Regions from separate parts of the Streptomyces laurentii genome, predicted to be linked through region 1. Evidence: riboswitches for the same ligand, from Rfam matches in the RefSeq annotation. Region 1 holds a riboswitch; the other holds the start of a gene.

Region 1 (5,175 bases):
CTGACCCCGGCCCGGTCCGCGACCGCCTTGAGCGTGATGTCCGCCTGCGCGTGCCGGGCGAGGAGGTGGCGGACGGCCCGGAGGATCGCGGCCTTCGTCGCCTCGGCGTCCCGGCGGGCGGGGCCGCGGGGCGGCCCGGCGTCGCCGGACCCCGGCTCCCCGGCCTTGCCCGCGCGGGCGGTGGCGGATCGGGTGGTCATGAGGGTCATGCTCCTTCCAGCGCCTCGTCGCGTACGGCCGCGTCCGCACGGCCGCGGGCCCGGGTCCGGGTCCGGGTCCGGGTCCGGGTCCGGGTCCGGAGGCCGCCGCCGGGGGCGCGGTCCCTGGGGATGGCGAGGGCGGCGGCACAGGCCACCAGGGCGACCGTACCCGCCATCGCGAACGCCAGCAGATAGCCGTGGAGCGTGGGCAGCGGGATGCCGCCGACGGGGCTCGTGTGGTGGACCAGGATCGCGGCGACGGCGGCGCTGCACACGGCCTGGCCGATGGTGCGCATCAGGACGTTGACGCCGTTCGCGGACGCGGTCTGCCCGGCCGGCACGGCGCCCAGGATCAGGGTGGGCAGCGCCGAGTAGGCGAGGGAGGTACCGGTGGCGACGATCGACGCGCCCACGATGACCATCCACAGGTCGCGGCTGTCCGCGATGCGCACGGCGTAGCCGACGGCGAGGACGGCGGCGCCCAGGGCGAGGGTGACGCGCGGGCCGCGGGACGCCGAGATACGGGCCGACAGCGGGGAGAACAGCAGCATGGTCAGGCCGCCGGGCAGCAGGCACAGGCCGCTGCCGACGATGGACAGGCCGAGCCCGTAGCCGGTGGCCTCGGGCGCCTGGACGAGCTGGGCCGTCACCAGGGAGTTGGCGTAGAAGCCGAAGCCGACCAGCAGCGCGGCGACGTGGGGCAGCGCGACGCGCGGGCGGGCCGCCAGGCGCAGGTCGACCAGGGGCCGCTCGACGCGCAGCTGCTGGACGCACCACAGTCCCAGGATCACCACGCAGGCCACGAACAGGCCGATGACGCGCGGGCTTCCCCACCCCCACTGACCGCCTTGCGATACGCCGAGGAGCAGGGTGACCAGTCCGGCGGCCAGGCCCAGCGCGCCGACGACGTCGAAGCGGCCGGGGGCGCGGACGGGCGACTCGCGGACCGCCCACCAGGCGAGCAGGAAGCCGGCCGCGCCGAGGCCGCTGGTCGCCCAGAACATGGTGTGCCAGCTGGCGTACTGGATGACGAGCGCGGCGAGCGGCAGGCCGAGCGCCGCGCCGATGCCGACGGTGGAGCTCATGAGCGCGACCGCGGATCCGGTCCGCTCGGGCGGCAGTTCGTCGCGCAGGATGCTGATCGACAACGGGACGACGGCGGCCGCGGCGCCCTGCAGCGCGCGGGCCGCGATGAGTACGCCGATGTCGGACGAGAGCGCGCAGAGCACCGAGCCCAGGGTCATCAGCCCGAGCGCGGCCAGCAGGACGCGCCTCTTTCCGTACATGTCGCCGGCGCGTCCGAGCACCGGGGTGAGCACGGCGCCGGCCAGCAGCGTGGCGGTCACCATCCAGGAGACGGCGCCCGCCGAGGCGCCGGTCAGCCGGGGCAGATCGGGCAGCAGCGGAACGACGACCGTCTGCATGACGGCCATGAGGATGCCGCCGAAGGCCAGTACCGGGACCGTGGCCCGCTCCCGCACTCCGGGCCGGCCCGTGGGCCCGTCGGGGGTGGCGGCTGGGTCCGGCGGGACGGCTATCGGGGCCACAGGGCACTCCAGAGGCAGGACGGGATGCGAGGTGAATAATGATTCACCGTATCAAGTGAATAACCATTCACCCGGGATTCCCAGAAGGCCCGAGGTAAAGCTTCGGCCTGGACGATGGCGGGTGACGGCGGGCTGGAGGGAGGGGCGGACGGGCCTCGCTCCGGCCGGCCGGCCGGGCCAAGATCCGCCTGTGGTAACTTGCCCGGGCCAGTCGCACCTCTGTACGTATCGACACGGTATGTGCACGGGTCAGGGAATCCGGTGGGAATCCGGAACTGACGCGCAGCGGTGAGGGTGACGGGCGGAGCATCGGCCACTGGGCCCCATGGGGCCTGGGAAGGCGCTCCGTCCGGACGACCCCGAGTCCGAAAACCTGCTGGCGGCCCGAGTGGCGGCACCCGCCGCCGCCCGGGGAGCACCGTACGACAGGCTCCGCGCATGAGCCGTGACGCAGAGGACTCCTTCCGTGCCCCTCGCACACCCCGTCCGTTCCGCCGCCCTGCTCGTGGCCGGTGCCGTTCTCGTGGCCGGCTGCGGCACCGGCGGAGGCCCGGCCGCTTCCGCCGAGACGAAGGAGACGGCCGCCGGATACCCCGTCCGTCTCGACGACTGCGGGCAGCGCGTGCAGATCGAGCGCGCACCCAGCCGGGCCGTCGCCCTCGACCAGGGGTCGGCCGAGATCCTGCTCTCGCTCGGGCTCGCCGACCGCATGGTGGGCACCGCCACCTGGACGGACCCGGTCCTCAAGGGGCTGGAGAAGGCGAACGCGAAGGTTCCCCGGCTCGCCGACCGCTACCCGTCGTTCGAGAAGGTCCTCGACGCCGAACCCGACTTCGTCAGCGCCTCCTTCCTCTACACCCTGGGCAAGGGCGGTGTGGCGCCCCGGGAGCGGTTCGCGCGGCTCGGCGTGCCCACGTACCTCTCCCCCACCGACTGCGTCGGCAAGGACAACAGCGGCGACGGCGACGGCATCCGCACCCGGCCGCTGACCATGGACACGGTGTACGGCGAGATCCGCGACCTGGCCCGGGTGTTCGACGTCCCGGAGCGCGGCGAGAAGCTCGTCGGGGAACTCCGCGCCCGGGTCGACGAGGCCAAGGCCGGCGCCGACTTCGGCGACGCGTCCGTCCTGTACTGGTTCTCCGACTCCCAGGGGCCGTACATGGCCGGCTGCTGCGGCGCGCCGGGGATCGTCAGCGGGACGCTCGGGGTGAAGAACGTCTTCGACGACACCAAGGAGGAGTGGCCGCAGATCAACTGGGAGACCGTCGCCGACCGCGACCCCGACGTGCTGGTGATCGCCGATCTGACCCGCAAGGCGCAGTCGGCCGAGAGCGCCGCGAAGAAGATCGAGTTCCTGGAGTCGCATCCCGTCACCCGGAACATGACGGCGGTACGGAAGAAGCGGTACGTGATCCTCAGCGGCCAGGCCATGAACCCCACGATCCGCACCGTCGAGGGCATCGAGAAGGTGGCCGCGGCGCTGCGGACGTACGGGCTCGCGAAGTGACCCGGACCGGCCCGGACACGGCGGCCGAGGCGAGCCCCGCCACACCCCGTACCCTCCGTACGCCCCGTGCCCCCCGTACGCCCCGTGCCCCCCGTACGTCCCGGGCGCTTCCCCCGCTCGCCGGGGCCGCCGGGGTCCTCCTCCTGTGCGCCTCGGTCGCCCTCGCCCTCACGATCGGCCCGGCCGACATCCGCGTCCCGGACGCCTGGTCCGTGGTCGCCTCCCATCTGGGCGGAAGCCCGTCCGGCCTGAGCCCGATCCGGGACGGCATCGTCTGGGAGCTGCGGCTGCCCCGTACCCTCCTCGCGGCCGTGTGCGGTGCCGGGCTGGCGGTGTGCGGCGCGGTGATGCAGTCGCTGCTGCGCAATCCGCTGGCCGACCCGTTCGTCCTCGGGGTGTCCTCGGGCGCATCGGCCGGCGCGGTCGCGGTCGTGGTCCTCGGCGTGGGCGGGGGTCTGGTCTCCGTCACCGGAGGCGCCTTCCTGGGCGCGCTCTGTTCCTTCGCCCTGGTCCTGCTGCTCAGTCACACGCTGGGGGGTTCGACAGACCGTGTCGTCCTGGCGGGGGTCGCGGCGATGCAGCTCTTCTCCGCGCTGACCTCGTTCGTGGTGATGACCGCCGCCGACGCCGAGACCACCCGGGGCGTCCTGTTCTGGCTGCTCGGCTCGCTCAGCGGCGCCGACTGGTCCGACGTCGGGGTGTGCGCGGCCGTCCTCGCCGGCGCGCTGCTGGTCTGCGGCGGACACGCCCGGACCCTGGACGCCTTCGCGTTCGGCGAGGACGCGGCGGCGGCGCTCGGCGTGCCGGTGGCGCGGACCCGGCTGGTCCTCCTCTCGGTCACCGCCCTGCTGACCGCGGTCCTGGTCTCGGCCGCCGGCGCGATCGGCTTCGTCGGCCTGGTCCTGCCGCACGCGGTCCGTGCCCTCGTCGGCCCGGGGCACGCCCGGCTGCTGCCGCTGACCGCCCTGGCCGGGGCGGTCTTCCTCGTCTGGACCGACACCCTGGCCCGTACGGTCCTCGACCCGCAGGAAGTGCCGGTCGGCGTGGTGACATCGCTCATCGGTGTCCCCGCGTTCGTCCTCGTCCTGTACCGCACGAGGAGGACGCGATGACCGGCACACCGCCCGTACCCGACGGCGGTACGGGGCTCCGCGCCGCACACGTCTCCCGTACGGCGGGCGGCGCGCTCGTCCTGGACGGCGTGACGCTCGCACCGCGCCCCGGCACGCTCACCGGTCTGCTGGGCCCGAACGGTTCGGGGAAGTCCACCCTCCTGCGCGTCCTCTCCGGCGTCCTCGCGCCGGACGCCGGGGTGGTGACCCTGGACGGCGACCCGCTGGGCTCCGTACCGCGCCGCGCGCTCGCCCGGCGCGTCGCCGTCGTCGAGCAGCACGCCGGCACCCAGGTCGATCTGACGGTGGCCGACGCCGTACGCCTCGGCCGCATCCCGCACCGCCGGGCATGGTCGCCGACGACGGCCGCGGACGAGGAGGCCGTACGGTCCGCCCTCGTCCGCACCGGACTGGCCGACCGGGCCCACCGCACCTGGCGCACCCTCTCCGGCGGCGAACGCCAGCGCGTCCAGATCGCCCGCGCCCTCGCCCAGGAACCGCGCGAACTCCTCCTGGACGAACCGACGAACCACCTCGACATCCAGCACCAGCTCGACCTCATGACCCTGGTCTCGGGCCTCCGCCTCACCTGCGTCATGGCCCTGCACGACCTCAACCTCGCGGCGATGTACTGCGACCACGTCGTGGTCCTGCGCGAAGGCCGGGTGGCGGCCGCGGGCCCGGTGGACGAGGTCCTCACCGAAGAACTCCTCGCGGACGTCTACGGCGTCCGCGCCCACATCACCCGCCCCACCGGGACCGACCGCCCCCACATCCGTTTCCTCGGCCCCGCCGACCTGCCTCAT
Region 2 (5,175 bases), on a different contig from region 1:
TTCAGCTCGTCCACCAGGTACGCGTTGACCTGGAGGAACTCGCCGGACAGGGTCTCGCGCTTGAACAGGTTGGAGACCTGCGGCTCGATGCACTCGTAGACACCGGCGATCGAGGCGATCGTCGCGGTCGGCGCGATGGCGAGCAGCAGGCTGTTGCGCATGCCGACGGCGGCGATCCGGGCGCGCAGCGCGGCCCAGCGCTCCGGCCAGGTCAGCTCCACGTCGTAGTGGTCCGGGTGCAGGACACCGCGGGCCGTACGGGTGCGGTCCCAGGCCGGCAGCGGGCCGTGGCGCTCGGCGAGGTCGGCGGACGCCTCGTACGCGGCGAGCATGATCCGCTCGGCGATCCGGGTGGAAAGCGCCCGCGCCTCGGCCGAGTCGAACGGCAGCCGCAGCCGGAAGAACACGTCCTGGAGGCCCATGGCGCCCAGACCCACCGGCCGCCAGGTCGCGTTGGAGCGGCCGGCCTGCTCGGTCGGGTAGAAGTTGATGTCGACGACCCGGTCGAGGAAGGTGACGGCGGTACGGACGGTCGCGTCGAGCCGCTCCCAGTCCAGCTCGCCGGCCTCGGTGTCGACGAAGGCGCCCAGGTTGACCGAGCCGAGGTTGCACACCGCGGTCTCGCCGTCGTCCGTGACCTCGATGATCTCGGTGCAGAGGTTCGAGGAGTGGACGACCGCGCCGGGCTCGGCGGTCTGGTTCGCGGTCCGGTTGGCGGCGTCCTTGAACGTCATCCAGCCGTTGCCGGTCTGCGCGAGGGTGCGCATCATCCGGCCGTACAGCTCGCGGGCCGGCAGCGTCTTGCGGGCCAGGCCCGCCGCCTCGGCCGCGCGGTAGGCGGCGTCGAACTCCGCGCCGTACAGGTCGACCAGCTCGGGCACGTCGGCCGGCGAGAACAGCGACCAGTCGGCGTCCGCGTTCACCCGGCGCATGAACTCGTCCGGGATCCAGTGCGCCAGGTTCAGGTTGTGGGTGCGCCGGGCGTCCTCGCCCGTGTTGTCGCGCAGCTCCAGGAACTCCTCGACGTCCGCGTGCCAGGTCTCCAGGTAGACGGCGGCGGCGCCCTTGCGCCGGCCGCCCTGGTTCACCGCGGCGACCGAGGCGTCCAGCGTCTTCAGGAACGGGACGATGCCGTTGGAGTGCCCGTTGGTGCCGCGGATCAGCGAACCGCGGGCGCGGATCCGGGAGTACGCGAGGCCGATGCCGCCCGCGTGCTTCGACAGGCGCGCCACCTGGTGGTAGCGGTCGTAGATGGAGTCCAGCTCGTCCTTCGGGGAGTCGAGGAGGTAGCAGGACGACATCTGCGGGTGGCGGGTGCCGGAGTTGAAGAGGGTGGGGGAGGACGGCAGGTAGTCGAGCCGGCTCATCAGCCCGTACAGCGCCGCGACCTCGTCCAGGGCGCGCACGCTGTCGTCCTCGGCGAGACCGGCGGCGACGCGCAGCATGAAGTGCTGCGGCGTCTCGACGACCTTGCGGGTGATCGGGTGGCGCAGCAGATAGCGGGAGTAGAGGGTGCGCAGGCCGAAGTAGCCGAAGCGGTCGTCGGCGGCCGCGTCGATGGTCAGGTCCAGCCGGGCCGCGTGCCGGGTGACGAACGCGGCGGTGCGGTCGGCGATCAGGCCCTCGCGGTGACCGGTGGCGACGGAGGCGGAGAAGGAGACCGCGCCCTGCCCGGCCGCCTCCTCGGCGATGGTCAGGGTGAGCAGCCGGGCGGCGAGCCGGGAGTACGCCGGGTCCTCGGCGATCAGCCCCGCGGCCGCCTCGGTCGCGAGCTCGCGCAGCTCCGCCGTGTCCGAGCCGGGATGCCGGCCGCGCAGCGCGGCGGCGGCGACCCGGCCGGGGTCGGTGTCGGGGAGGTCGGCGGTGAGATCGGTCAGGATCCGCAGCAGCGCGGTTCCCGGGCCGTCGGTCTCGGCCGCCTGGTCCGCGGATGATGGGGCCGAAGCCGGATCTGCGGGCGCGATGGTCACTGGGGGGCTCTCCCTCGCTCGGCTCGGGGCCACGGCGGGGGAACGGGGACGTGCGGGGGCCGGGAGGATACGCACGGCGCGCCGCGTCCACCGGCCCACTCCGCGAGGCCCGGACGTCTGTGGCACCCGGAACGGACGGACCGGGCGCGCTGTCGGCAGGTCCTCGGACTTTCCTTCCTGCATAAGCGCACGAAGTACACCGTTGCGGGACAGTTCCGGACTTCCACCGGATTCCCCTGCGACGACAGCGAGATGAGCATACATGTGGGGGGCACCGCTCATGGCACCCCCCACATGTTGTGTGTCGGGCGCTTCCGTCCCTTGTGTCCTACGGCGTGTTCCCGAGCTCCAGGGCGTAGGCGAGCAGCGTGAAGTCCACCCCCGGGAGGGGCTGCCAGTCGCGTTCCGGGGCGCGGACGAAGCCCACGCGCGCGTAGATCCGGTGCGCCCCGGCCATCGACTGCTGGGTGGACAGGACGATCCGCGCGCAGCCCGGGACGGCCCGCGCGCGCTCGACGCACGCCCGTACGAGCGCCTCGCCGACGCCCCGGCCGCGGCCCTCGTGGCCGACGGCCAGCATCCGGAACTCGGCCTCGTCCGGGCCGGCTATGTCCGCCCACTTCCCGTCGCCGGTGGTGAAGGTCACCCCGCCGAGGACCGTCCCCGCCTCGTCGGCCGCGACGAGCACCTCCGCGTCGGCGGCGCGCCCGGCCACGTCGCGCAGCAGGTGCGCGTACTCGTCGTCCTCGCCGAACGCGAGGAAACCGTCGTCGCGGTAGGCCCGTACGGTGATCTCGCCGAGTGTCTCGTAGTCGTCGGGTCGTGCGGTCCTGATCGTGAAGTCCATGCGGCGCATTCTGCCGAGGATCAGCCGCCCACGCCCACGCTGTTGTCGGGCGCTCCGTCGCCCACGGGCGGCAGGTCGCCGCGCTCGACGGGCTGCCGGCCGCCGGCCGGCTTCTCGGGCAGGACGCCGTCCAGTTCGCGGTCGTCGGCGCGGTGCGCGTGCTCGGCGGCGGCGCGCAGCAGGTCCTTGCGGACGGTGGGCGGGGCGCCGACCTCGATGCGTACGCCGCCCTCGGCGCGGATGTACGTGTGCCGTTCGGCGGAGACGCGGTACCAGCCGGGCTTCTCCGCCGTACAGCGGTCGCCCCGCGAGGTGGCGGCGCACTCCTTGTCGCCGAAGGTGCCGCGTTCGGCGGTGAGCGTGATCTGGGTGCCGTCCGGGGCGACGTACGTGGCCTGGAAGCCGTCGTCGCCGACGACCCCGGCCGACTGGCGGGCGAGGGTGAAGCCGTCGGCCTCGGTGACGTACACGTGCTTCGGGTCCACCTGCGCGTACCGGGCGCGCTCCTCCAGCTCGGCCCTCGGCGGCGCACCGGGCGTCGGGGTGCCGGTCGCCTGGCCGGCCGGGTCACCGGCGGTGGTGCCGGTCTCGGTGCCGCAGCCGGCGAGGGCCAGGCTCAGGGGCACGAGCAGCAGACAGCAGGCGGATATCGCACGGGAGTTCATCCACCCATCCTCGCCCGGGAAACGACGGGGCCGCCGGGGTTCCCCCGAAGGGAAGGCCCGGCGGCCCGTGGTACGTCAGGTCGGAGCGTACCGAGGTCGGAGCGTGCTCGGGTCGGAGCGGCGGAGGGTCAGTGCCCGGCGGCGCCGACCTTCGGCAGCTCGGTGACGACACCCTTGTCGCCCGCGTCCGCCGTGTAGTCCTCCGGCGAGGTCTCGTCGACCCCGTCGGGCGTCCCGACGGCGCGCAGCACGAGGGTGAGGACGACGGTGACGAGCACGTTGAGCACGAAGGCGGTGAGGCCGATGTAGCCGATCTCGCCGATGCCCGGGATCTCCGCGGACGAGCCGCCGAAGTGCTTCTGCGTGGGGCTCGCCACCCCGTACGCCGCGGCCGTGCCGTAGATCATGCCGACGCCCCAGCCGACGAGCAGCGCCCAGCGGTGGAACCAGCGGGTGAACAGACCGCCGACCAGGGCCGGGAAGGTCTGCAGGATCCAGATGCCGCCGAGCAGCTGGAAGTTGATGGCGACGGTCTTGTCCATGGTGAGGACGAAGACCAGGGCGCCGACCTTCACCAGGAGCGAGACCAGCTTGGAGACCTTGGTCTCCTGTTCCGGTGTCGCGTCCGGCTTGATGAAGTCCTTGTAGATGTTGCGGGTGAAGAGGTTGGCCGCGGCGATCGACATGATCGCGGCCGGGACCAGCGCGCCGATGCCGATCGCGGCGAAGGCCACGCCCGCGAACCAGGACGGGAACATGTCCTCGAAGAGCTGCGGGATGGCGAGCTGACCGTTGCTCACCTTCACCCCGGCGGCGATCGCCATGAAGCCGAGCAGCGCGAGCAGGCCCAGCATCAGCGAGTACAGCGGCAGGATGGTGGTGTTGCGGCGGATCACCTCGCGGCTCTTGGAGGAGAGCGTCGCGGTGATCGAGTGCGGGTACATGAACAGCGCGAGCGCCGAGCCGAGCGCCAGGGTGGCGTAGGTCCACTGGCCGGCCTCGCCGGGCGCGAGGGCGCCCTTCGGCTTGCCGGTGGCCGGGTTGACGGCGGAGAACGCCTCGCCGGACTTGGCGAAGATCTCGTCGAAGCCGCCCAGCTTGATCGGGATGTAGATGATCGCCACCGCGATGACGATGTAGATCAGGGTGTCCTTGACGAACGCGATCAGCGCGGGCGCCCGCAGGCCGGACGAGTAGGTGTACGCGGCCAGCACGCCGAAGGCGATGAGCAGCGGCAGGTCCTTGACGAACCAGTTGGTGTCCTCGCCGCCGCCGACGCCCATCACGTCCAGGACGGCCTGGATGCCGACGAGCTGGAGCGCGATGTACGGCATGGTGGCGAGGATGCCGGTGACGGCGACCGCCAGCGACAGGCCACGGGAACCGAACCGGCCGCGGACGAAGTCCGAGGTGGTGACGTAGCCGTGCTTGTGGGACACCGACCACAGGCGGGGCAGGAAGGTGAAGATCAGCGGGTAGACCAGGATGGTGTACGGCACGGCGAAGAAGCCGGACGCGCCCGCCGCGTAGATGGCCGCCGGGACGGCGACGAAGGTGTACGCGGTGTAGAGGTCGCCGCCGAGCAGGAACCAGGTGACCCAGGTGCCGAACGAGCGGCCGCCCAGGCCCCATTCGTCGAGGCTCTGCTCGTTCTCGGCCCGGCGCCACTTGGCCGCCAGGAAGCCCATGACCG

What was found. Region 1 has a riboswitch for cobalamin ahead of ABZ693_RS19675 (ABC transporter substrate-binding protein). Riboswitches for the same ligand answer to the same signal wherever they lie in the genome.
Region 2: linked by a shared signal. The riboswitch ahead of ABZ693_RS00520 (ribonucleoside-diphosphate reductase subunit alpha) and the one ahead of ABZ693_RS19675 (ABC transporter substrate-binding protein) in region 1 are both predicted to bind cobalamin.

Annotation. Positions count from the first base shown of each region.
Region 1 is NZ_JBEYHT010000030.1:21,459-26,633, reverse strand. Features, by position in the region: gene ABZ693_RS19685 (TetR/AcrR family transcriptional regulator) at 1-200, opposite strand, end outside; gene ABZ693_RS19680 (MFS transporter) at 206-1,738, opposite strand; cobalamin riboswitch at 1,939-2,142, shown strand; gene ABZ693_RS19675 (ABC transporter substrate-binding protein) at 2,214-3,257, shown strand; gene ABZ693_RS19670 (FecCD family ABC transporter permease) at 3,401-4,369, shown strand; gene ABZ693_RS19665 (ABC transporter ATP-binding protein) at 4,366-5,175, shown strand, end outside.
Region 2 is NZ_JBEYHT010000001.1:110,882-116,056, forward strand. Features, by position in the region: gene ABZ693_RS00520 (ribonucleoside-diphosphate reductase subunit alpha) at 1-1,970, opposite strand, end outside; adenosylcobalamin-variant (AdoCbl-variant) riboswitch at 2,120-2,218, opposite strand; gene ABZ693_RS00525 (GNAT family N-acetyltransferase) at 2,299-2,817, opposite strand; gene ABZ693_RS00530 (hypothetical protein) at 2,838-3,482, opposite strand; gene mctP (monocarboxylate uptake permease MctP) at 3,611-5,175, opposite strand, start outside.